DNA from 3 places in the Paenibacillus sp. FSL H3-0457 genome. Region 1 is predicted to be linked to each of the others. Evidence: riboswitches for the same ligand, from Rfam matches in the RefSeq annotation. Region 1 holds a riboswitch; each other region holds the start of a gene.
The links. Region 1 has a riboswitch for cyclic di-AMP ahead of MHH25_RS07450 (hypothetical protein). Riboswitches for the same ligand answer to the same signal wherever they lie in the genome.

Region 1 (7,772 bases):
GGATTTAATATTTGTGTTATTTTATATAACTTATTGTGTTATTTATTTTGCGAAGTGCAGGGAGGACTATATATAAGGAAGGACTATATATAAATGAACCAACAAGATCGGCTCTTACCTAAAGAGAGGGGATCAAATCTAATCATATGCAGTTCATGGGTAAAGATGACGAGATTATGCGATTTTTGATGAAAATGCCTAGCTGAAAAAGAAGTATTAAAAAATACTTTACTTTTAGTTCTGAACCCGGTATAATCAATTCTGTTGCCGATTATTTACGACATGCGGTCGTGGTGGAATGGCAGACACGCTATCTTGAGGGGGTAGTGGGCGTATGCCCGTGGAGGTTCGAGTCCTCTCGACCGCATCATATGAACGATTAAAAAGAAGCTTTCTATTAATGGGAAGCTTCTTTTTTTTGTCTTTTTCGAACAGTATGACATCTGGGTTGAAAAAAGGCCATCCATTACCGGAGGAATGTTGCTCTACCTTCCGGCTACGGGTGGCCTGTGTATTATTTTTGCAGCAAATTCTTGATATCTTCTTCAATCTTGTCCGGTGTTGTTTTGGGAGCATAACGTTTAATGACCTGTCCGTTCTGATCCACGAGGAATTTGGTGAAATTCCATTTGATTGCTTTGGAGCCGAGCAGGCCAGGAGCTTCTGTGCTAAGGTGTTGGAAAAGAGGGTGAGCGCTTGAGCCGTTCACATCAATTTTCTCAAACATGGGGAAACTCACGCCATAATTCATCTGACAGAACTCGGCAATATCGTCGGAAGATCCTTTTTCCTGTGCAAACTGGTTGCTTGGGAAACCAAGCACTTCAAATGGAGCATCTTGAAACTTGTCTTGCAATTCTTGCAGACCTTTGAATTGAGGGGTAAGGCCGCATGAGCTTGCCGTATTCACAATCAGGAGCACTTTGTCACGGTAGTCGGACATTTCAACTTCTTGACCGCGAAGGGTATTCACTTTGTAATCGTAGACTGTCATCTAAATCGCCTCCATTTATTTACTCTTATATCTTCTATTATATTGGTTACAATTAAATATTGCAAAACTAATATGGTGTTAAAAGAATCAAAACAGGCAAGTTGTGCAGAATACGTGAATGAATTGCGAAGTGATTTACGCCAGAGTGAGAATTAGATAGCCTTGAAGAGATGGATAGAGTATAACCTTATTGTAAGCGTTATTATGAACGAGTATTGGCAAAAATCTGCCGATTCGGTGATCTGTAAGGACTTTACACCGTCATGGCGGGGGTGTATGATTCATAACGTAATTTCAATTTAAACTAAATTGTACTTGAAAAACGAAACAAACGATAATATCGCTCGATCTTACCTTAAGATATACGAACGATGTTTTAATCGCTGAGTTTCCATTCATTAATGAATGGGAAACGGGGGAACCAACGGAATGCGCTGTCCAGGACAGTGGGCATTCATGGGGTGAATTTTCCGGTGACAGCCGGAAATAGGGCGACTCTCGCGCCCGAATCCGTCAGCTAACCTCGTAAGCGTTAAAGGGAGAGGCAACAAGCCGTACGCTGGTTCATGGTGTTTTCGCCATGGGTTATTTAAGAAGCGTTCGGGAGGCCTTGGTCCCCCACGCTTCTTTTTTGTTGTCTTTTCACGCCAAGGGAGGAACGAATGATGGATACTGAGATGATCTTAGTGACTGCTCCAAATGAAGCAGGACGCAAATTTATCAAATTGCTGATGTACAAAAAAATGCCGTTTGCCGTTCTAACCAACAGTGCAGGGGAAGAGCGCAGACTCCGTAGAATCGGAGTAGAACATGTTATTCGCATGAATACGGCTGCAGCTCAAAAATGGTTTTTGCCGCAGGGCAGCGTAGGCAACGTGTTTATTTTCGAGAACAGCCTGAATCTGACCTGTCGTTATTTACAGATCTGCCGTTCATGGACATCGAAATCCCTGTGCGTCATTACGGAGCAGAGTCATCCTAAGGGCATCTATCGGGGCATGGGCGCAGACCGGATTGTATATTCGCTCAATGGGGAAGTTGGCTTTCTCCTCAATGGTTAATGCCATAGCTTCTGATTGCTCAGGTGTAAGGTGCCTGTTATAATTGAATGTATCGATAAACGGAAGTTTGAGGAGACTCATGCATGATGGTGAGTCTTCTTTTTTATGCTTACAAGGAGGAATTGGCATGCCGGATGTAGGTGGATTGAAATGGTTGTTTTTTGATGTTGGAGATACACTGGTGGATGAATGGGAGCCGGTTGATGATATTATCGGACAGTTTGTCCGTGAAGCTTGTGCTTTGGGGTATCCGGTGACAATTGAGGCGGTACGCGAACTGTTCGCGAGCTGTTACCGAAAATATGAGGAATGGCCTATGAGAGTGGCAATTCGCACATTCGTTGAAGACGAGGGACACCAGAAACAGATTCAGGACAAGCTGAAGTTTCAAAAAGATCTTGAACGTCCTTTTCCTTCAGCGGATTCCGTTCTTCAGCAATTGTCACGGTATTATCGTATTGGCATTATAGCCAATCAGAGTCCTGGAACGGAAGAGAGACTGGAAAGCTATGGCTTGCGGAAGTATGTTGATGTTCTGGCATGTTCGGCTGAAGAAGGAGTGTCCAAGCCAGACCCTGAGTTATACGCTGTGGCCTTGAAGCAGGCCGGTTGTGAACCGGAGGAAGCCGTCATGATCGGCGATCGGATCGATAACGACATTATACCTGCTCGGAAGCTGGGCATGCGTACGATTCGAATTATGCAGGGTTACGGAAGATTCCAGCCAGAGCTATCGGATGACAAACGTGCGGATTGGACTGTTGATTCATTGGATCAACTCCTGCCGTTACTGATGCCAAATCAGGATTAGATTCAGATGGTTGTTTATTGGATTGCAACAATAAAGGCTGATCAACTTGGGTATAGCATACCGGAGTTGATCAGCCTTTTTAGTATTTAGCCAATTAAAATGAGATTAGAACAACCGGATCGTCTGAATGATCAGATATACATTCAGCACAACGATAATCGCGGCAATGACCCATGAGATGATTTTGAGCCACAATTTGTTGGCGAATGCACCCATGCTTTTTTTATCACTTGTGAACATCACCAGGGGAATTACAGCAAAGGGCAATTGAAGCGACAGCACGACCTGGCTCAAAATGAGCAGTTCTTCTGTGCCATGTTCTCCTGCAATGGCTGTCACAATTACCGCCGGGATGATGGCGATCAGACGTGTGACCAGTCTGCGCAGCCATGCTGGAATTCGAATATTCAGGAAACCTTCCATAACGATCTGCCCAGCGAGTGTACCTGTAAGGGTAGAGTTCTGACCTGATGCTAACAGCGCCACACCGAACAGAATACTTGCAACCGTAGTACCCAATAGAGGTGTCAGCAGATGATAGGCATCAGCGATCTCAGCAACCTGCGTCATACCAGCACTGTGGAATACAGCAGCAGATACAATCAGGATGGCCGCATTGATGAACAGGGCCAGTGTCAACGCGATTGTAGAATCCATGGTCGAGTACCGAATGGCTTCTTTTTTACCCTGTGGTGTCTGTTCGATCTGACGGGTTTGCACAATGGAAGAATGCAGGTACAGATTATGCGGCATCACGGTTGCTCCGATAATACCAATGGCAATATAGAGCATGGCCGGGTTTTGCAGAATCTCAACATTTGGTACAAAACCATGGAGAACACCGCCCATATCCGGTTTTGCCAGAAACAGATCAATCCCGAAGCAGAGGGCGATGGTTGCCATCAGCACAATGACGAGAGTTTCCAAAGCGCGGAAGCCTTTGTTTTGCAGAACAAGAATCAGGAGTACATCAACTGCGGTGATGATAACGCCGTATAACATGGGGATGTTAAATAACAGTTTTAATGCGATGGCAGAACCAATGACTTCAGCCAGATCAGTAGCTGCAATGGCAAGCTCACACAGAATCCATAACATCATAACAACAGGCATGCTGAATCGTTCACGACAGGCTTGAGCCAGATCCCGTCCAGTGACGATACCGAGCTTGCCAGCCAGCGACTGAAGGACAACGGCCATCAGGTTCGATAACAGGATAACGGATAACAAGGTATACCCGAACTGCGAGCCGCCTGCGATATCTGTTGCCCAGTTCCCCGGGTCCATGTAACCTACGGCAACAAGGTATCCTGGGCCTACAAAGGCGAGGAATTTCTTCCACCATGCAGCATTCTGCGGAACTTTCATGGAACTATGTGCTTCTCCAAGGGAAGGGGTCATGCCCGCAGTAGACAATGATTCTCTTGAAGGAGCGTTGAACGGATTTTTTTTACTCATACGATAATCACCTGACTTTGAATTATTGATTTGGAGATATTGATGCGGTACAAACCACTCACGATATATCTAAATTTTTATGTTTATTGTTACATTGTACTCCTTCAATTATTTTTGTCTAGTGCAACTTTTATGTATCAGCACAAAATTTCGGTTGTAGCTTGAATATGCCCCTTCGTATATTACCCAACCTTAGGGAAAATACAGCCATGGCATTGAAATGCATGAAAATAATAAAGTTGTAAAAGCTGATAAAGATACAAAATTGCGTTTCAAAATGAGCCAGAAGTTTAAATTGAAAGGAAGGCAGTAAAAAACTATATGGATAAGGGAGAGATTCTGAATGGAAGCTTTATATACAGCAGTAGCGACAGTTAAAGGTGGACGTACAGGTTCGGTGACTTCTTCGGATGGCGTGCTTAAGCATGATCTGAAAATGCCAAAAGAGCTTGGTGGCTCCGGTGGTGAAGGTACTAACCCTGAGCAACTTTTTGCCGCTGGATATGGAGCATGTTATGAAAGTGCCCTTGCCAATGTAGCACGCAAAGCAGGTGTGAAATTGGAGGATGTGGTCGTTACAAGTAACGTATCCATTGGTAAAGACCCTGCGGATGACGGTTTTCAGCTGTCTGTTCGTCTGGACGTTAGCATGCCTGGTGTAGATCACAGTCAAGCAGAGGAACTGGCCCGCAAGGCGCATGATTTCTGTCCATATTCCAAAGCAACACGCGGCAACATTGATGTTGTATTAAACGTAGTTTAAGATTTGACTCCTGGTAAGTAAAGGGAACATATAGAGCAGGTTATCCCAGATACCTGATGTTCGACTACAAAGCCCTGCTGGCAATCGGCAGGGTTTTGTGTTGATTATCATATAAGGACATGATGCAGGAGATTAGATGCCAGATCGCGTACTATTTTACATAATTGCACTCTCACTTCATGCTACACATTCCATAAAGGGGGAACGAAGATGAGTATTGAAGAGATGATCGAGCGGCGATTTGTGTGTACAAAATGCAGGGGCACGGATTGTAACATTAAGGAAGTTTCCATGTCAGGAGCAGGCCTGAGCAAGATGTTTGATATACAGCATAATCACTACTTGTTCGTGGCTTGTGCTTCCTGCGGGTATGTTGAAGTATTTGATCCGGATGTCTTGAAAGGGAAAAAACAGGGGCAGGTAGGGACGATTCTGGATATTTTGTTTGGCGGGTAGACATGCGCGAGTTGACATTGATCTGAATTTTCTTTAATATAACTTAGTACTGAGTAGTGTCATTGCATGAACCAAATTTGAATTAAACAGGTGATATCCATGTCTTATAGACCGCGTATTGCAGATTTAGAATTAGCTTATGGTAACAAGGAAGACGGATTGTATGAATTCAAAATGAATTTGGTAGACGGTACAAAATGCCGTGTATTCTACACCCGTTCCCCGGAATGGAAGATGACCAATATCAGCCGTCTGCAGAAAACCCCTTGTCCAGTATGTCGCAAAGATTTCATTTGCAAATGTATGGACCAGTGGGCAAGTGACCTGCATCAACAGATGATCGATGACCAATGGATGGAAAAGGCAGTTACGGAGTAATTGTCGGACAGATACGAGCGTGGGCACAATGCCTGCGCTCTTTTTCTTTTATTTCCCATTAATGCGTGTTCAAAAAGAGCGGTGTTCATTCTTTTTGAACTACCTCTAGAAATAAATTTAGAATTAGTGAACAAGATGGCCCAGATTGGGTAAGTTACTCTAACCGCAACAATAGGAGGCAGCCAATATGACAGCAAATCAAACAGATGTGCATCAGGGACATCCGATCGTACTGGTGGATGGTGTCTGTCACTTCTGCCAGGGCTTAACCAAATGGATTATCAAGCGTGACCCGGAAGGAAAATATCATTTTGCATCGCTTCAATCGGATGTAGCCAAGGAACTGCTGGCGAAGGGAAATTTGTCGACAGACAGTATGGACACCTTTGTTCTGATTGAAAATGGAAAATACTATACACGTTCAACCGCCGCACTGCGATTGGCTAAGGGTCTAAAGTTTCCTTATCCGTTGTTATATGTGTTCATCATCATACCTAAATTTATTCGTAATGCAGTCTATAACTGGGTTGCTCGCAACCGTTATCGCTGGTTTGGCAAGGATGAAGCGTGTATGTTGCCTACACCGGAGATCAAAGATCGATTTCTGTGAAAAAGTCTCGTGCGACACATTGTATCCAAATTTGATGATTAATAGCGGAAATAATTGGGTAATGACTACAGATCATATCTATTTTGGGAGGAAAACAACTTGAAGAAGTGGACTACATTAATTATCGGGGCATTATTAGCAGTAAGCTTGGCAGCATGCGGAAACGACACAGACAACACGGCAACGCCGCCAGCGACCAACAATGAAACATCTAATGAGGGTAATACACCTGCGGAGCAGGAAACAAAGATCCCTACCCTGGATGAGTTGATTACCAAAACGAATGCAGCAACCAAAGAAATGAAAAGCTTCACAACTGAAGCAAACATTGATCAGAATCTGAAACTGGATGCTGGTGAACAGTCACAGGATCAACAGGTTAAAACATCGCTCAAAATGGATATCATCAAAGATCCAATGATGATCTACCAAGAGATGAAAATGGAAATGTCTGGGCAGGAAGCGCAGAATGTAAAACAATACATCACTTCAGATACGATCTATTCACAAGTGGGAGAACAATGGGTTAAAATTCCTGAAGCTCAAACCAAAGAATTGGTGGAGCAGATGAAAGCAAGCATGAATCCAGAAGGTGAATTGGATCAGTTCAAAAAGATTGAGGAAGACACCGAAGTTACAGAAGATGGCGACAATTATGTCATTAACGCTGATGTATCCGGTGATAACGTAAAGGAACTGGCCAAAGCCGTGATGGAGCAAAACGGATCGAATGCCCAGACCCAAGCGATGCTTGAACAAATGAATATTACAAGCATGAAGATGAAATATATGATTAACAAGGAAACCTATCTGCCTGCAGGTACGGATGTAAACATGGTCATGGAGATGGAACAGAATGGACAGAAAATGACGATGGACATGAAGATGAACAGCACATTTTCTAACCACGATCAAGTGGAAGAGATCAAGATTCCACAAGAAGCATTGGATAGCGCAAAATAATTTGGTTATGCCAAATGTGCTGAAGATGATTTAAAGCGGTAAGCGAGCATCCTTGTATGCCCGTTTGCAGGGCACCTCTGAACTAGATCTGTGTGAGCCGAGAGGTTTACCGGATTAGAATCAGGGGTGTTTTTCTGTTTAGCGGAGATTATGGTCAGGGTTCAAGGTGTTATAGTATAGTCATATTGAAGTAGAGAGGGGGATATAAAAGATGATTGAATATGCACACATCCACCATGTTAGTCTGGCTGTACGTGATCTGGAAATCGCGAAGAAGT
Region 2 (7,772 bases), 2.3 Mb from region 1:
AAACGTTTGAAAATGGACATTATGTTATTCCTCCTAGTCGATATTACATCGTATATAAACATACATACGTAACAATCTACAACTCGTTTCAATTTTAGCAAATAAAATCAAAACATTGAATGGTTCTTATGTCAGGAAGATCGTTTATCTTTGTTCAGATGATCCTCCATCAACCTCTCTGCAGTCTGCACGATTTCGTCGATCTGCATCCGCGTGATGGAATCAAAATGGATACCCATGATCACCGTAACGGTTACTTTCAGCTGCAAGGCAGCCTTTCGGGCAAGCCGCTCACACAGCTCTTGTTCTTTATGCCCAGGAATATGTACTGTCGTCCCGCTTACGCGCTCATGATCCACGTAGAACGTGGCTACGGCGCCAATATGCGCCTTTCCTCCGGTAACGAGAAAAACCTTATCTTCTCCTGCTTCAATCACCTGTAAACGTATGGATTTCAAATCATATGTACTCATACCCATCCACCTATCCTTTTCTATATGTTATATATGGAGGAATTATGGCTGTCATGAGCTAAATCGGCAATGAAACTTCTCACACTGCGCATATTTTATGGAGCCCCCGGGCATACCAAGGAGAACGTCATTTTGGAAAAGGAGGCCGTTATTATGCGCGTACGCCTCATTATGCTAATGGTTATCGTTATTTTTCTCGGAGGATATCATGCTCCAGTTTCATCGCGGGATGTTTCAAGCCCGCCAAGTGAATCCGTATCAGGTTTGGATTCTGCGGAAGAAGAACAACTGACATTGGGACAATTACGTCAAAAATATGCCGATACGTTTAAAACCAATGGTCCTTCAACCAAGAAGGTTGCACTGACTTTTGATGATGTACCTGATCCACGGTTTACTCCACAAGTACTGGATGTATTGAAGAAGTACAATGTCAGAGCTACATTCTTCATCGTGGGTAGTCGTGCTGAGAAACATCCGGATCTGGTGAAACGCATTGTTAAGGAAGGGCATATGGTTGGTAATCACAGCTACAATCATCCTGAATTCAGTAAGCTGTCGATGAATGCCTTTCGCAAACAAATTTTACATACCGGGGATATTATTCAACGTTTGGCGGGTTATACGCCCAAGATGATTCGGCCACCTTATGGAGACATTAATGAAGAACAGCTGAGATGGGCTGCCAAACAACACTATAGCATTGTGAACTGGAACGTAGACTCCCTGGACTGGAAAGGCCTTTCAAAGGAACAGGTGAAAGATAACATCCTGTCTGCCGTGAAACCTGGCTCCATCGTTCTGCAACATGCTGGAGGCGGTGTAGGGTCAAACCTGAACGGCACGATTAAGGCTTTGCCTGAAATTATTGAGGAACTACGTAATCGGGGATATGAACTGGTCACCTTGGACGAAATGCTGGGATTGCCAAAGGCCAAAGATTAGGATGACCGTGATAACAAATAATGAGAATATTAAAAGGGTGCTGTTCAATCGCGAATTAGCGACTGGCAGACACCCTGTTTGAATTCATTTTAAATGTTATTTTCTCTCTACTTCAGAATGTACAGCTCGATATCCTGAAATCCAAATGTGCTTACGGACTGTTTGCTACCCGGGATGAAGATATCAATCCGGTGACCCTTGATTGCACCGCCCACATCACGTGCTGTGGCTACAAAAGCTTGTTTTGGCAATCCTGGATGGCTGTGACCAGTTACCAGTACTTTGGTTCCGAGTGGAATTACACTTGGATCAACTGCAATTGTGCCCAGTTCAAGGTCATTTCCGAAATAATCGACTGCACCCCATCCTCCATTTTCAGACGGATCTGCAGAGTATGCCGTTGCTTTTACGTTCACAGCTTTGCTGTAATCGAATGTCTTACCCCAGGCTTGAACCACTTTGTTATCTGCGTTAACGTCCAAACTTGCTGTGGTAACCGTTTTGGCTGGGGTCTTGCTCTCCGTTGCCGCAGCGGCTGCAACATTGTTTGCCTTACCGGGAATCGTAATTTTCAAACCACCATAAATGTTGTAAGCCGAAATGTCGTTGTTTGCTTTAACCAACGTGTTGAGTGCTACTCCATATTGTTTTGATAAGGTGTAGAAGGTATCCCCTTCTTTGGCCACATGAACTGAATCGGCGTGAGCCGGAACGGCTTGAATGAGCATTGCTGTTGTCATTAATGCTACTGCTGTTTTGGCTATACGTTTCTTGTTAATCATGGTCTTCCTCCCTCATTATGCCTGCGAAGTTAGTTGTCGGATTCGGATGAGGAGCCACCCTATAGGTTCTTCGTTACATTTGAAACGTTATGTACCCCTAATTCACCCCAAGCAGTGTGCTGTAGATCTTCCCCCTGCACAATCTGCATCGTTACATCCCCCGCACTCCCTGTCCGGAAGTTTCGGCAGAGTTCAATATATCACAATTTTGTAACCTGAACTTGTAGTAATTCTTACCAAATGGTTTTTAGCATGTAAGCATTTGTAAGAATACTGGTTAATTCAGAAAATTTTGTTGACCCGATTCCTTTATATTTGGTAACAGAATAGTTACTTTTCCGAATGCTTACGCGATTATTATCCATAAAAAATAGCGTTACCGACTCGAAGTCAGTAACGCTATTTAATCACATCGTTTAGAGTACTTTGGCAAGAAAATCACGTGTACGTGAATTTTTTGGAGCTCCAAACACCTCATCAGGTGTTCCCTCTTCCACAATAACCCCGCCATCCATGAACAGGATTCGGTCTCCCACTTCACGTGCAAAACCCATCTCATGGGTTACGATGACCATTGTCATCCCGCCTTCTGCAAGACGTTTCATGACATCCAACACTTCACCGACCATTTCGGGGTCCAGTGCCGACGTAGGCTCGTCAAACAGCATCACATGCGGCTGCATGGCCAATGCTCTAGCAATGGCGATCCGCTGCTTCTGTCCACCAGACAGCTGATTCGGGAATGTATCTTTTTTATCGTACAAGCCCACGGTGTTAAGCAGATCAGCGGCGATTTTCTCCGCTTCCTGAGTGGATTGTTTCTTCACTTTAATTGGAGCAATCGTAATGTTTTGCTCTACCGTTTTGTGTGGGAACAGGTTGAAGTGCTGGAACACCATGCCCATTTTCTCACGAGTTGCGTTAATGTTATGCTTGGGGTCCGTGATTGACACGCCTTCAAAATCAATCTCTCCTGAGGTAGGCTGTTCCAGCAGATTCAGACAACGCAAGAAAGTACTTTTACCTGAACCGGAAGGACCGATGACCACGACAACCTCACCTTTGCCAATCGTCACGTTAATGCCCTTAAGCACATCGTTATTTCCATAAGATTTGTGTAATTGTCTAACGTCTATCACTTGCACTCAACTTCCTTTCCAGTCGTCCCAGCAGCTTGGACAAAATGAACGTCATTACAAAGTAGATGGCTGCTGCAATCAAAAATGGACTCAAGCCTTGGTACGTAATGTTCTTGACTACACTTGCCTGATACATAATATCCACCATACCGATAACTGAGATAATGGAGGATTCTTTGATGATAGTTATGAATTCATTACCGATCGCTGGTAATACAGCTTTGAAGGCTTGTGGCAATATGATATAACGCATCGCGGCGCCTCTTCCCATACCTAATGAACGCGCTGCCTCCAACTGACCACGATCCACACCTTGGATACCTGCACGGAAAATCTCCGCCAGATAGGCACCACTATTGATTGAAAGTGTAATGATACCTGCCTGAAGTGCAGTGAAGTTAATGCCAAAGCTCAGGGAAAAACCATAGTAAATAATCATCAACTGTACCAACATCGGTGTGCCACGGATCACTTCAACGTAAGCCGTACCGATCCAGCGCAAGATTGCAGCGTCATGCAAACGGAACAAACAGATGATCAATCCAATAATTACCCCGAAGATAACCCCAAGTGCAGACAACAGAAGTGTGTATCCTACACCTGTAGCATAGAAACTTTTGTACTCCCAGAATACTTGGAAAATATTTTGTGATTTGTTCGCTTTATCCGCCATCAAGAGGCTGGCGTCCGTCACCATCTGATTGATTTTATCTTCACTTTTCAGTCGCTCCAGTGTTCCATTTACTGCAGCTAGCAGCTCGGTATTACCTTTACGAATCCCGATTGCCGCTTCTGCTTGCTCTTCGTCTGGAACAGCAGCAGCAAGCCCAATGATATCGTCCAGATAACCTGCAGCAACGGTATCTTCAACGATTGCCGCGTCAATGCGTTTTGTTTGCAGTTGAAGCACGATATCCGAGATTTTATCCAGCGCAGTAAGCTTCGCTCCTGGAATACTCTGTCCGATCGTTTCCTGAATGGAGCCTTTCTGCACGCCAATCTTCGCATTTTCAAGTTCTGCCATGTTTGGATATTTGTCTTTATCCACATTGCGAACCATAATCACTTGTTTTGATTTATAATAAGTGTCGGAAAAATCGATACTTTTCTTCCGTTCATCCGTCGGCGTCATACCTGAAACCACCAGATCAACACGCCCGCTCTGCAATGAAGGCAGAAGACCGTCGAAGCCCATATCCTCAATCACAAGCTCAGCGCCAAGATCTTTGGCAATCTCTTTGGCGATCTCAATATCGAAGCCAACGATTTCATCTTTGCCATTAATCACTTTATGGAATTCATATGGTGCAAAATCGGCACTTGTACCGAGCACCAGCTTTTTACTGCTTGAATTATCTGTAGTTCCACTTGCAAGTGCCACAGGAACGGCAGTCGTCAGCAGAATAACAAAGGTCAACAGCATCATGGTGTAACGACTTATTAATTTCAACCTTTTTCTCTCCCCTTACAATACTTTGTATGCTTCTCATGTTGATGACTGAGTCATTATAAAGTACAATGCATGATTATGCAATGCATTTTGACATTACAAATCTTGACTTGTTTCTGAAAAAATGAAGCAAACATGATATAATCAATGAATTATTTTCATTTTTGCATAAGGAGTTTACTAATGACAGCTAACAAATCACAAATTCTGACGGTTATTGATCAATATGCTTCCCGTTTTAAAGCCATTTCATCATATATCGGTGCCAACCCCGAACTGGGAAATGAAGAGTATCTCGCTTCTGCCCGTTTGAAAGAAGAACTGCTCTTCCACGGTTTCACTGTAGAGGCTCCAATCCTAAGTCTGGAGACAGCCTTTATCGGAACCTATTCAGCCGCCAAACCCGGCCCTACCATTGCTTTATTGTGCGAATATGACGCCTTGCCGGAGATCGGTCACGCTTGTGGTCACCATCTGATCTGTATGATGAGTCTTGGGGCCGCTGTTGGGCTAAAATCTATTCTGGATGAAGTAGGTGGAACCATTAAAGTGTTTGGTACCCCCGCTGAAGAGACACGTGGTGCCAAAGTTCCGATGGCTGAAGCAGGTTTGTTCGATGACTGTGACGTCGCTCTCATGGCGCATCCATATTATGCCTACGAAAAGTCAGGCAGCTCGCTGGCTATTGATGCTGTGCAATTTGAATTCCATGGCCGATCTTCACATGCTGCTGCAAGTCCGCACGAAGGCATTAATGCTCTTGATGCCGTCATTCAAACGTTCAACGGAATCAATGCATTCCGGCAACAAGTGAAAAGCACCGTTCGGATTCATGGTGTGATCAACAACGGAGGTCAGGCAGCCAATATCATTCCTGACTATGCTTCTGCGCAATTTTATGTACGGGCAGCAACTCGTAAAGAACTGAATATCCTCACAGAACGTGTGATTCAGATCGCTGAAGGTTCTGCTCTCCAGACAGGATGCAAGCTGGTGACATCCAACTATGAAACGTCCTATGACGAGATGGTTACCAATGAAGCATTCTCAGCTGCGTTTAGTCAAAATCTGATGGAACTTGGGATCCCGCAAGAAGAGATTGTGAGTGGTAATGATCACGGCTCTATGGACATCGGTAACGTTTCCCTGAAATGTCCTGCAATTCATCCCTACATTCGTGTTGTAGACGAGGTGCATACACTGCACTCCATAGCCTTCCGTGACCTTGCACTTCAGGAGCGTGCGCTGGATGGCATGATTCTGGGAGCCAAGGCACTTGCAACAACAGCCTATGACGTACTGAGCCAGCCAGAGCTGCTTCAAACCATCCGCACGGAGTTCGAGCAAGCTATTCGCTAAAATTTACTTTCAACATGTTATATAGGGGTGCCCTGAACAATCTTGAATTCCAAGTTGTTCAGGGCACCCTTTTTTCTAAATTAGCTGTAAGTATATTCAGCACAAAGCTGGAAATGCTGTGAAAGAAACCTTTGAAAACGATGAAAATAATACATTTTATTACAGTAAATGTGATTCGTTTGCTGGCTAACTTGGTTAATTATAACTATAAGTGCGTGTTCAAAAGACCGGTTTTCAGTACCGAGAAGATGGGATGAAGCGGTCTTTTGAACAACCTCTATAACTCATCCTATATTCAGGAGGTGCTGTCATGCTGCTCGAAGCCATGTATCATGTTCCTCGTGACAAATGGGCTTATGCTTATAATTCGTCTACCATACATCTGCGCGTACGAACCAAACGTAATGATGTGCACTACGTGACTGCACTGACCGGAGATAAGTACGATTGGAACGGAACATACAAGGAAATTCAATTGGAGAAGGCTGCTTCTGATAACATGTTTGATTATTGGGAGGCTGCCGTCAAGCCACAATTCAAACGTCTCACTTATATATTTCGGATAACTGCCGGTTCAGAAGATGTTTTTCTTGCGGATAACGGAATTCATTATGAGACCCCCTATCCAACTGGAGGATATTATGAGTTCTCGTATATACATGAAATTGATGTGTTTAAGGTGCCCGAGTGGGCCAAAGAAGCCGTCTTTTATCAGATCATGACGGAACGGTTTGCTAATGGAGATCCTAAGCTGAATCCAAAAGAAACGCATGACTGGGGTGGCAAACCTGAGTTGGACAATTATTTTGGTGGAGATCTGCAAGGTGTGCTGGATCATCTGTATGACTTAACTGAACTTGGCGTGAACGCCATTTACTTTACCCCGTTATTCCAGGCCAATTCCTACCACAAATACGACACGATTGATTATAAAAAAGTCGACCCCCATTTCGGTGATAATGCCTTGCTTAAACAATTGACAGAAGAATGTCATCGCCTGGGTATACGTGTCATGCTTGACGCGGTGTTTAACCATTGCAGCGAAGACTTCCCTCCTTTTCAAGACGTTCTCCAGAATGGAAAAAACTCTAAGTATGCCGATTGGTTCCACATCAATGAATATCCGGTTCAGATCAAGGATGGTATACCAACCTACGATACATTTGGGTTCTATGGCAACATGCCCAAGTTCAATACAGCCAACCCTGAGGTTAAGGCATATCTACTTGATGTAGCTGAGTACTGGATCAAGGAAATTAAGCTGGATGGGTGGCGTCTGGATGTAGCAAATGAGGTGGACAACCACTTCTGGCGTGATTTTCGCAAGGTCGTTAAGGCAGCGAACCCTGAAGCCTATATTGTTGGTGAAGTATGGAGCGACTCCTTGACCTGGCTTATGGGAGATCAATTCGATTCCGTCATGAATTATCCATTTGCCGACAAAGTGCTTCAGTTCTTCTGTGGTTCAATGGATGGTTATAACTTTGCCAACGAGATGGGTTCACTGATTATGCGCTATCCGCAACAAACCAACGAAGTGATCTTTAATATGCTGTGCAGCCACGATACCCCACGACTGCTCACCCGGTTAGGAGAAGACAAACGCCGTTTAAAGTTGTCGGTT
Region 3 (7,772 bases), 1.6 Mb from region 1:
TCTTACCCAAATCAGCACCTGGCGTATCCGGATTCATGGACGAATGGTCCAGAATCCCGGAACCTCCATTTAATGCACTGTTTAGTGCGGAAGCCATCTGCTCGAACTTAGCTGCATCGATTGAACTCATACCGAACAATACAATAAACAGAGCGAGCAACAAGGTCATCAAGTCGGAATAGGGAAGCAACCAGCTCTCGTCTATATGCTCTTCATGTGGTTCGTGCTTCTTAGCCTTTTTCACCTGGTGATCCCTCCTTCTCTTCCAGTTGTTTACGTTCGGAAGGTGTCAGGAATACGGATAACTTTTGGTTGATGGCGATGGTGGAGACACCGGATTGTATGGATAACAGTCCTTCAACCATCATCAGCTTGATCTCCATTTCTTGCTTGGACATCCGTTTCAGCTTGTTAGACATCGGGTGCCATAACACGTAACCACTAAATATACCAAGGAGTGTTGCGATAAATGCTGCCGCAATCGCATGGGAGAGTTTCTCCATGTCACTGAGATCGGCAAGTGCTGCGATGAGACCTACAACGGCCCCGAGAACCCCGAGCGTTGGTGCGTACATCCCCGCCTGAGCGAAGATCAAGGCACTGCCACGGTGGCGCTCTTCTGTAGCATGAATATCTTCCATGAGCACATCACTTACAAATTCCTGATCGTTGCCGTCTATAATCATACGCATACCGCCACGAAGGAACTGATCGTCAATCTCTTCTACTTTTGATTCCAGTGCAAGCAAACCTTCACGACGGGTAGTGGAAGCCCAATCCATAAATGTGCCGATCAGGGATACGCGATCAATAAGTACTTGATTTTTGAAAACAATCCCGAAAAGCTTAGGGATTTTCTTAACTTCAGACATCGGAAATGCGATAAAGATGGTTCCTGCTGTACCAACAAAGATAATAATGTAGGCTGCGGGATTGTTAACCAGGTTGATTAAGGGCGCACCCTTCAAGAACATACCAAATACAAGGGAGACCAGCCCCAAAATTAGTCCAATAATCGTTGAAATGTTCATCATACACCTCATCCATGAGATAAAATTGAATCCTTTCAAGCGGCTGTGTTCGGGCTTCCGGACGAATTTTTGGCCGCAATCCGTTCAATGTTAGGCAATCCTTACGGTTGCTAAAACAGTTAAAACGGTCATATATGTATTTATCGACCAGAAGGCCTTTTTTTTTAAGGGCTATTTTCAGGTATAATAAGATCAAATCCGCTCCTTAGGGGCCGAATAGGAGTGAAAAGCCAATGGGCGTAAAGCATGGACGGGATTATGAAGGAATTTTGACAGATCTGACAACGGCAATCGGACGCATACCGGATCGGTATGTTTTCTTTGAAATGGACGCGGAAGAGTGGGGGAGACTGGCTGCATCTGACCAACTTGAAGTGGATGAGGCGTTGGCGGAGGATCTGTTCTATGCGCTGGGCGAGGAGTCCGTTATTCCGGTTGGAAGTGGCGTGGTCATCCATGATAAGGAACAGCACCGCATTCATATTTTGATCGGGGAAGAAGAGTTGACATTTGTACCTTTAATTTAGTGTGTTTACATGCATTTTCAGGGGTATGAATGGAACTGGAATTGTCCTCAAAGCCTTATGGTTAGTGGTTCTATGCCATGTAGTTGATTGGATTTTGAAGCTTGTCCGTGGTAAGATGTTAGTCGTGAAATGGGCCAACCGCATGGCGGTGAGCCTGGCCTTTGAGGTTGCTGTTGATAGCGCCGAAGGTGTCGGTGGTTATACGGACTCACGTCTGTAATGTACCATCCTATGGGGAGGAAGATAACGCATGGTTTTTTCGCAAGAGGAAGTCGAAGCTCATCTGGGGAGGCTGGAAGGCTGGGAACTGGAAGAGGGACGGTGGATTGTACGTAAATTCGTGTTCTCCAACTACATGAAAGGGATTGCATTTGTGGATGAGGTCGCTGCGATCTCGGAAGCATTCAATCATCATCCTTTTATTACGATTGATTATACAACGGTTACGCTGCGTCTCACGTCATGGGATGCGGGTGGTATCACATCTGTAGATATCAAGGAAGCAGGGCAATATAACGAAGCTTATGACAAAATGAGGTCGGAATAACGGGTCAGTTATTATCGCGCGGCCAGAAGTGAGTGAACCATACATGTCAGACTATAATCAGAAACAACCTCTTATTGCTGTCGTAGGCAGTCTCAATATGGATCTTGTGGTGAAGACAGACACAATTCCGGAAGAGGGAGAGACGGTGAGCGGTGAGGAGCTGCATTATCTCGCTGGTGGCAAAGGGGCCAACCAGGCTGTTGCCGCTGCGCGTCTGGGTGGACAGACTACGATGATTGGTGCGGTGGGATCGGACGGTTTTGGCGAACGTCTGCTGCACAGTCTGACGGAAAGTGGTGCAGATGCCTCGAAGGTTCGCATATTGGAAGACACGGTTACAGGGACGGCTTCCATCTGGCTCTCTCGGGGAGACAACCGGATTATCGTTATTCCTGGTGCGAATGGGCAAGTGGTACCTGAGATGCTGGAAGAGGCGGATACGGTAAAAAGCCTGACTGCAGCCGCAGCGGTGCTGCTGCAGCTGGAGATCCCGCTGCCAGCGGTTACCCGCGCCGCCCAACTGGCGGCTGAAGGCAGCGCACTGGTGGTGCTCAACCCGGCTCCCGCGGTGCCGGGTCTGCCCCAGGAGCTCCTGCGGTGCGTCGACGTTGTCACGCCGAACCGCAGTGAGCTTGCCGTGCTTACCGGCCGGGATCATCTCCGGCCGGAAGACCTGGATGCGGCGGTCGCAGAGCTCGCCGCATCCCTCGGGGCCGCTGTCGTCACGACGCTCGGCCCCGAGGGGGCTGTGTACGCGGCGGTGCCTGGTGGCCGCGTACAAGCAGGGCGTGCCGGCGCGTGCCGTGCGCCCGGCTACGCCGTAAGCGCCGTCGATACGACCGGCGCTGGCGATTGCTTCAACGGCGCGCTGGCGGTAGCCCTCGCGCGCGGTGAGACTTTGGACGCGGCCGTAGGCTTCGCCATGGGTGCGGCCGCGTTATCCGTGACAAAGCTCGGCGCCCAGTCCGGGATGCCGTCCGCACGTGAAGTTGAGGCCTTTCTGGCTGAGCATGCGGCAGAGGCCTAATAAATAGCATAACAAAGAGGCGCTTATTCTCCCAAAAGGGGATTAAGCGCCTCTTTGTTATGCGTATGCAGAGATTATTTCTTCTCTGACAGCCACATGGCGATATTTGCAATCTCTTCGTCCTGCAGTTTGCCCTTGAAGGAAGGCATACCACCTTTACCTTTGACAATCGTAGAATAGATCTTCTCCAGATCATCCTGGCTGCCGATGTTGGCCAGAGCAGGTCCTACGCCACCTTGAAGCTGATCCCCGTGACAGGAGATACAATTGGCTTTGACCAGTGCTTCAGCTTGTCCGGCATCCAATGTGACTTCCGGCATGGTTGGCTTGGCTTCTTCAGCCACTTCTTCTTTCCCTGGAAGCGTAAACATTAAAACAATAGCTAAAGCGCATGCTGCAAAAAATACTCCGCTCATGATCCATTTGTGCATCCCTTATGTCCCCTCCAGAATGAAAGATCATCTAACCTGAAACTATCCATATCATTATAACGGAACCTGTACTGACATCATAGCATTTTGTGGGAATTTTTTGAACTAATCACATAACAAGGGGCAAATTTGGTTGTTTTGCAATGGATTCTAACCGCGAGGCCCTTCATAAACCATACAGTGAAAGGGCTTCAAGCCGCTTGGGGTCTGTCGTTCGTATGTATCCTGGGTGACAAATCCACTCTTCAGATAGACTTGAATGGCACGAGCATTCCAAGTGAGTACTTCCAGATCAATCTCATTCGTGGGATTTCGGCGAATAGCTTCCTGTACAATGGCAGAGACAAAAGCTGTCCCTTGACCCTGACCACACAGCTTTGGATGCATGCCAAGGCCAATCCGGGTTACCCCTTGAAGTGGGAAGTATTGAGCAAACCCACATATACGATCGTTCTGATCCAGGACGATCGCATATTGCTCCTGCCGCAGCTGTGCATCTCCGAATTCCACTTCCAGAGCTTTCATCTGCTCCCAGGGGAGCCAGCTGTAGATATTGTAAGGCGGATCATACTGCCAACTGCAGATAAGCTCCGCATGTTCTTCTCGCATGGGTACAACGTGAAACGTCACAGGGGTTTCCTTCATACACCTGCATGCTCCTTTCCTTGAAACAGAACTCTTTGTCCACTCTACAAAAGTGATGTTCATTTAGCAAGTCTTCCTTCCCAAGAAAAAAAATGAAACAAAAGTTCCGGTAATTTCGTTTATATTATAACGGGATGGGTAAAAACATCATAAGGGCACGGACGAACGAACGCAAAATGAACCTGTTGATGTCGCAGGATATGCCCCGAGTATAACTTGCAACATGAATAAGGATTGAAGCACAAAAAAACCGCCGGATACATTCCTGCGGAGAATGTACCGGGCGGTTCTGTTATGCTTCTTGCTTCGTTCCAGTATGGTTAATGGTTACAGCATCATGTTGCTCAGCTTGTCCCTAGTCAAGGGCCAGTGATTCATATGCGTCCGTGCTCATAATCCGTTTTGCGCCAACATAACGATTGGCCCAATAGTTTTCACTCAATGCACTGATCGTAACACCTTTGGAAGAAGAGGAGTGTGCGAACTTTCCATCCCCTACAAAGATTCCTACATGAGATACGCCTTTACCTGTTGTATTAAAGAACACCAGATCGCCAGCTCTCATTTCCATGCGGGATACGGAATCGCCCATGTCGAATTGGGAACTGGATTGGCGTGCCAAATCAATACCCAACTTGTCGAATACATACCGTGTAAATCCGGAGCAGTCAAAGCCGTTGAGCGTTGTTCCCCCACTTTTGTATGTAGTTCCCATTGCTGAATCAATTACTGTGTCCATCTTTGAATCTGCGAATGCGCTACCTGCACCAAGCGATAAAGCGAATGTGATGCTAAGTACAGCTGCGGTTAATTTCTTCTTGAACAAGAGATATTCCCCTTCCAATGCCTGCGAGGTTAGCTTAAGGATTCGGTTGAAGGTCCCCTATGATCCCTCTGTAGCAAGATCAATTCACCCATAACTGGTTCCCCCGCTTCCCAGGTGCCAGGAATTTGGCTATGCTAGTTATGCACCTGCGAAATCAAGAAATGACGATTTAATTTTAAGTAGTTACAAATATGAATGTAAAGATTACAAAGTTGTTACTAAAAACTCACTGCGATTATTGTAACAGAGGAGTACGGCTTTGGCAACGTTTAGCAACAAATTTAGCAAAAAAAACCTCGACCTTTGACGGGGAAAGGTTGAGGTTTGCCTATTTATAAGTACATATTAGGCCATGAGTTTAACATGTGATGGTAACAATTTTTAAACTATCTGCTCTCACCTTTGGATATTTTGGACTGCCATAATCGGAAATGGCTGCATATTTTCCACAGACTCAATAGACATCTGGCAAGTGGATACGTCTGTTGTAGTATAAGTCCGGTCAGTCCCGTTAATAACCATGAGGCTGTAGTGAATGCCCCAAAGACGAGCAGGTGTACTCCGCCCAGCAGTAATGCAATGCCGATTACAGCGATGAGATGACGCAGTGCAATCCAGAGGGCTTTGAGGGTACCGTGAGCCCCGCCTTCTCCTTCTGGTGCCGAAACACCGAACTGCATGTAGAGTATGACATGGTGGATGATCCAACCATATACAACCCAGGCAGCAACATAAGGTATACCAGGCAACAGTAATTGAAGGGAATGAAATCCGTCCATGAGAATCGAGTAGAGCTTCGGTATGAGCCAGTAGGCGGGCAGAAGTATCAATAATGTACGTATGGTGTGGAGCAGCAGCATCGGTTTCCACAGATTTTTGATTCCGCGGACAAACGGAATGCGCTCTTCTGTAGAATTAAAGTGCTGAAGTGAGTAGAGCAGTCCTGCCTGAATGAGGGGGCTGATCAACATGCGAACCAGCAGCATGCCCCCGAGAATCCATAGATAACGATGAACCTCCGGATGGGTAGACAGGTTAAGTTGACTTTCCATTTTGAACAAAAGAGTACTCAGCTCACCGGCATCAGCATCTGGATAGCGAAGGAGTAGTGGGATGACCGCCGATTGTACCATTCGATAGAAGAAATATCCCCAAATGAGTTGATAGAGAAATAAGAGTGCGGCAATGAACATATGCTGACGGACGAGAAACCAGCCTTCACGTATTTTCGCTTTCACCGTTTCCACCTCACCATGACAGACCTCCGAATATGGCTTCTATTAGTTTGGTTACACTCATGCTCCAGCGGGACTTCGCCCGCTCATCCAGTCCGGATTTCAGGAAATTGTTCATATGGCGGTTCTCCAGCACGATCGAGTACAGGGGATCGGTCATGGCCCAGGATACGGGGGATGTGTGAGTTAATTTATACGTGATGCGATCTTCTTTGCCATTCCATTGCTTGGTGAGGATATGTCCGTCTTCAAAAGCAATGCGAACAGGAACGGCGCTGTAATCACTGCCTTTTTTTGCAATTGTCACGGATGACTCGTACAATGTTTGACCGTCTTTCTGTACGGGCGTAACACGAATCTTCTCTACAGCAAAGTCAGCCATCCCGTTACCATAGACATATTGGTCAAAATAATCAGACCAGGAAGTGCGGGTCACTTGTTCCACAATTTTCTGAAAATCAGCCGAAGTGGGATGTTTGAAACGGTACTTCTTCACATAGGTAGAGAGAATACGTTCCATCTTTTTGGTACCGACTTGATGTTCGATACCAAGCAATACAAGCTTGCCACGTGTATAGACATTGGCTGCATACTCATTCTGTGAATCAAACTTCCAGGATTCTTGTGTTAAGGATGAAGGAGACGTAATCAGTCCCGATTGTACCGGCAGATTCGGAATCAATCCGTATTCCTGCTCCATTAGTTTGTCTTCTGCATAAGAGGTGAACCCCTCATCCAGCCAGGCTTCCTCGAATTCGTTGCTGGCAACCATGCCGTAGAAGTACTGGTGTCCGATCTCGTGGACTACGGTACGTTCCAGGTCATAACCTGGCGTAGTGTCATCGGCTCCAAAGGCCGTAACTAGCGTAGGGTATTCCATACCTCCAGCGCCGTTCCCCGCTTTGGGTGGAACTACGATGGATAAGGTAGCGTAAGGATATGGGCCAAACCATTTGCTATAATTGGCTAGAGCGGCCTTCGCGGCGTAGAAGTAACGTTCTTTCAGATCCTGATGAGCAGGGTCCAGATATAACTTGATTCGTACACCAGGCACATTGGGTGCAGAGAAGGGTTCCTCGGCGTAGACAAAATCCGGTGAAGCTGCCCATGCGAAGTCATGCACATCATCGGCGTAAAATTGATAGACCTTTTCTCCATTCTTCACCACGGCTTGCTGCGTCGGAAATCCAGTAGCAGCTACTTTGTATGTTTCAGGCACCCGAATACGCACACTATATATACCGAAGTCAGCGTAAAACTCTGAATTGCCATGGTACTGGTGCAGATTCCAGCCTTCCGTTGTTCGTCCACGTCTGCCCACAGGTTCATAGGCACTTAATTTGGGAAACCATTGACCTGCCATGACAAAATGATCAGCAGTTCCCATCCGGGCAAAAATCTTCGGCAGATTCACTTCAAATCGGGTGTGGAGCGTGATGCTTTCCCCGCCTTTGACGGGTTTGGGCAAGCGTACTTTAATGAGGGTGGTGTCCTTGATATTTC

Region 2: it holds a riboswitch for cyclic di-AMP, as region 1 does, so the genes downstream of both, MHH25_RS17550 (3D domain-containing protein) here and MHH25_RS07450 (hypothetical protein) in region 1, are expected to answer to the same signal.
Region 3: it holds a riboswitch for cyclic di-AMP, as region 1 does, so the genes downstream of both, MHH25_RS00530 (C40 family peptidase) here and MHH25_RS07450 (hypothetical protein) in region 1, are expected to answer to the same signal.

Annotation. Positions count from the first base shown of each region.
Region 1 is NZ_CP150283.1:1,692,065-1,699,836, forward strand. It holds tRNA gene MHH25_RS07440 (tRNA-Leu) at 285-367, shown strand; gene MHH25_RS07445 (glutathione peroxidase) at 515-994, opposite strand; cyclic di-AMP (ydaO/yuaA leader) riboswitch at 1,366-1,541, shown strand; gene MHH25_RS07450 (hypothetical protein) at 1,657-2,055, shown strand; gene MHH25_RS07455 (HAD family hydrolase) at 2,183-2,866, shown strand; gene MHH25_RS07460 (Nramp family divalent metal transporter) at 2,972-4,267, opposite strand; gene MHH25_RS07465 (organic hydroperoxide resistance protein) at 4,668-5,087, shown strand; gene MHH25_RS07470 (zinc ribbon domain-containing protein) at 5,298-5,543, shown strand; gene MHH25_RS07475 (hypothetical protein) at 5,643-5,921, shown strand; gene MHH25_RS07480 (thiol-disulfide oxidoreductase DCC family protein) at 6,109-6,531, shown strand; gene MHH25_RS07485 (DUF6612 family protein) at 6,631-7,494, shown strand; gene MHH25_RS07490 (VOC family protein) at 7,706-7,772, shown strand, end outside.
Region 2 is NZ_CP150283.1:3,967,194-3,974,965, forward strand. It holds gene MHH25_RS17535 (PspA/IM30 family protein) at 1-20, opposite strand, end outside; gene MHH25_RS17540 (hypothetical protein) at 132-473, opposite strand; gene MHH25_RS17545 (polysaccharide deacetylase family protein) at 627-1,418, shown strand; gene MHH25_RS17550 (3D domain-containing protein) at 1,526-2,200, opposite strand; cyclic di-AMP (ydaO/yuaA leader) riboswitch at 2,203-2,398, opposite strand; gene MHH25_RS17555 (amino acid ABC transporter ATP-binding protein) at 2,617-3,339, opposite strand; gene MHH25_RS17560 (ABC transporter substrate-binding protein/permease) at 3,326-4,789, opposite strand; gene MHH25_RS17565 (M20 family metallopeptidase) at 4,973-6,148, shown strand; gene MHH25_RS17570 (alpha-glycosidase) at 6,459-7,772, shown strand, end outside.
Region 3 is NZ_CP150283.1:105,014-112,785, forward strand. It holds gene motB (flagellar motor protein MotB) at 1-244, opposite strand, end outside; gene motA (flagellar motor stator protein MotA) at 231-1,031, opposite strand; gene MHH25_RS00500 (hypothetical protein) at 1,265-1,558, shown strand; gene MHH25_RS00505 (hypothetical protein) at 1,584-1,778, shown strand; gene MHH25_RS00510 (4a-hydroxytetrahydrobiopterin dehydratase) at 1,809-2,105, shown strand; gene rbsK (ribokinase) at 2,149-3,132, shown strand; gene MHH25_RS00520 (cytochrome c) at 3,207-3,563, opposite strand; gene MHH25_RS00525 (GNAT family protein) at 3,714-4,208, opposite strand; gene MHH25_RS00530 (C40 family peptidase) at 4,564-4,998, opposite strand; cyclic di-AMP (ydaO/yuaA leader) riboswitch at 5,038-5,175, opposite strand; gene MHH25_RS00535 (hypothetical protein) at 5,421-6,272, opposite strand; gene MHH25_RS00540 (M1 family metallopeptidase) at 6,283-7,772, opposite strand, start outside.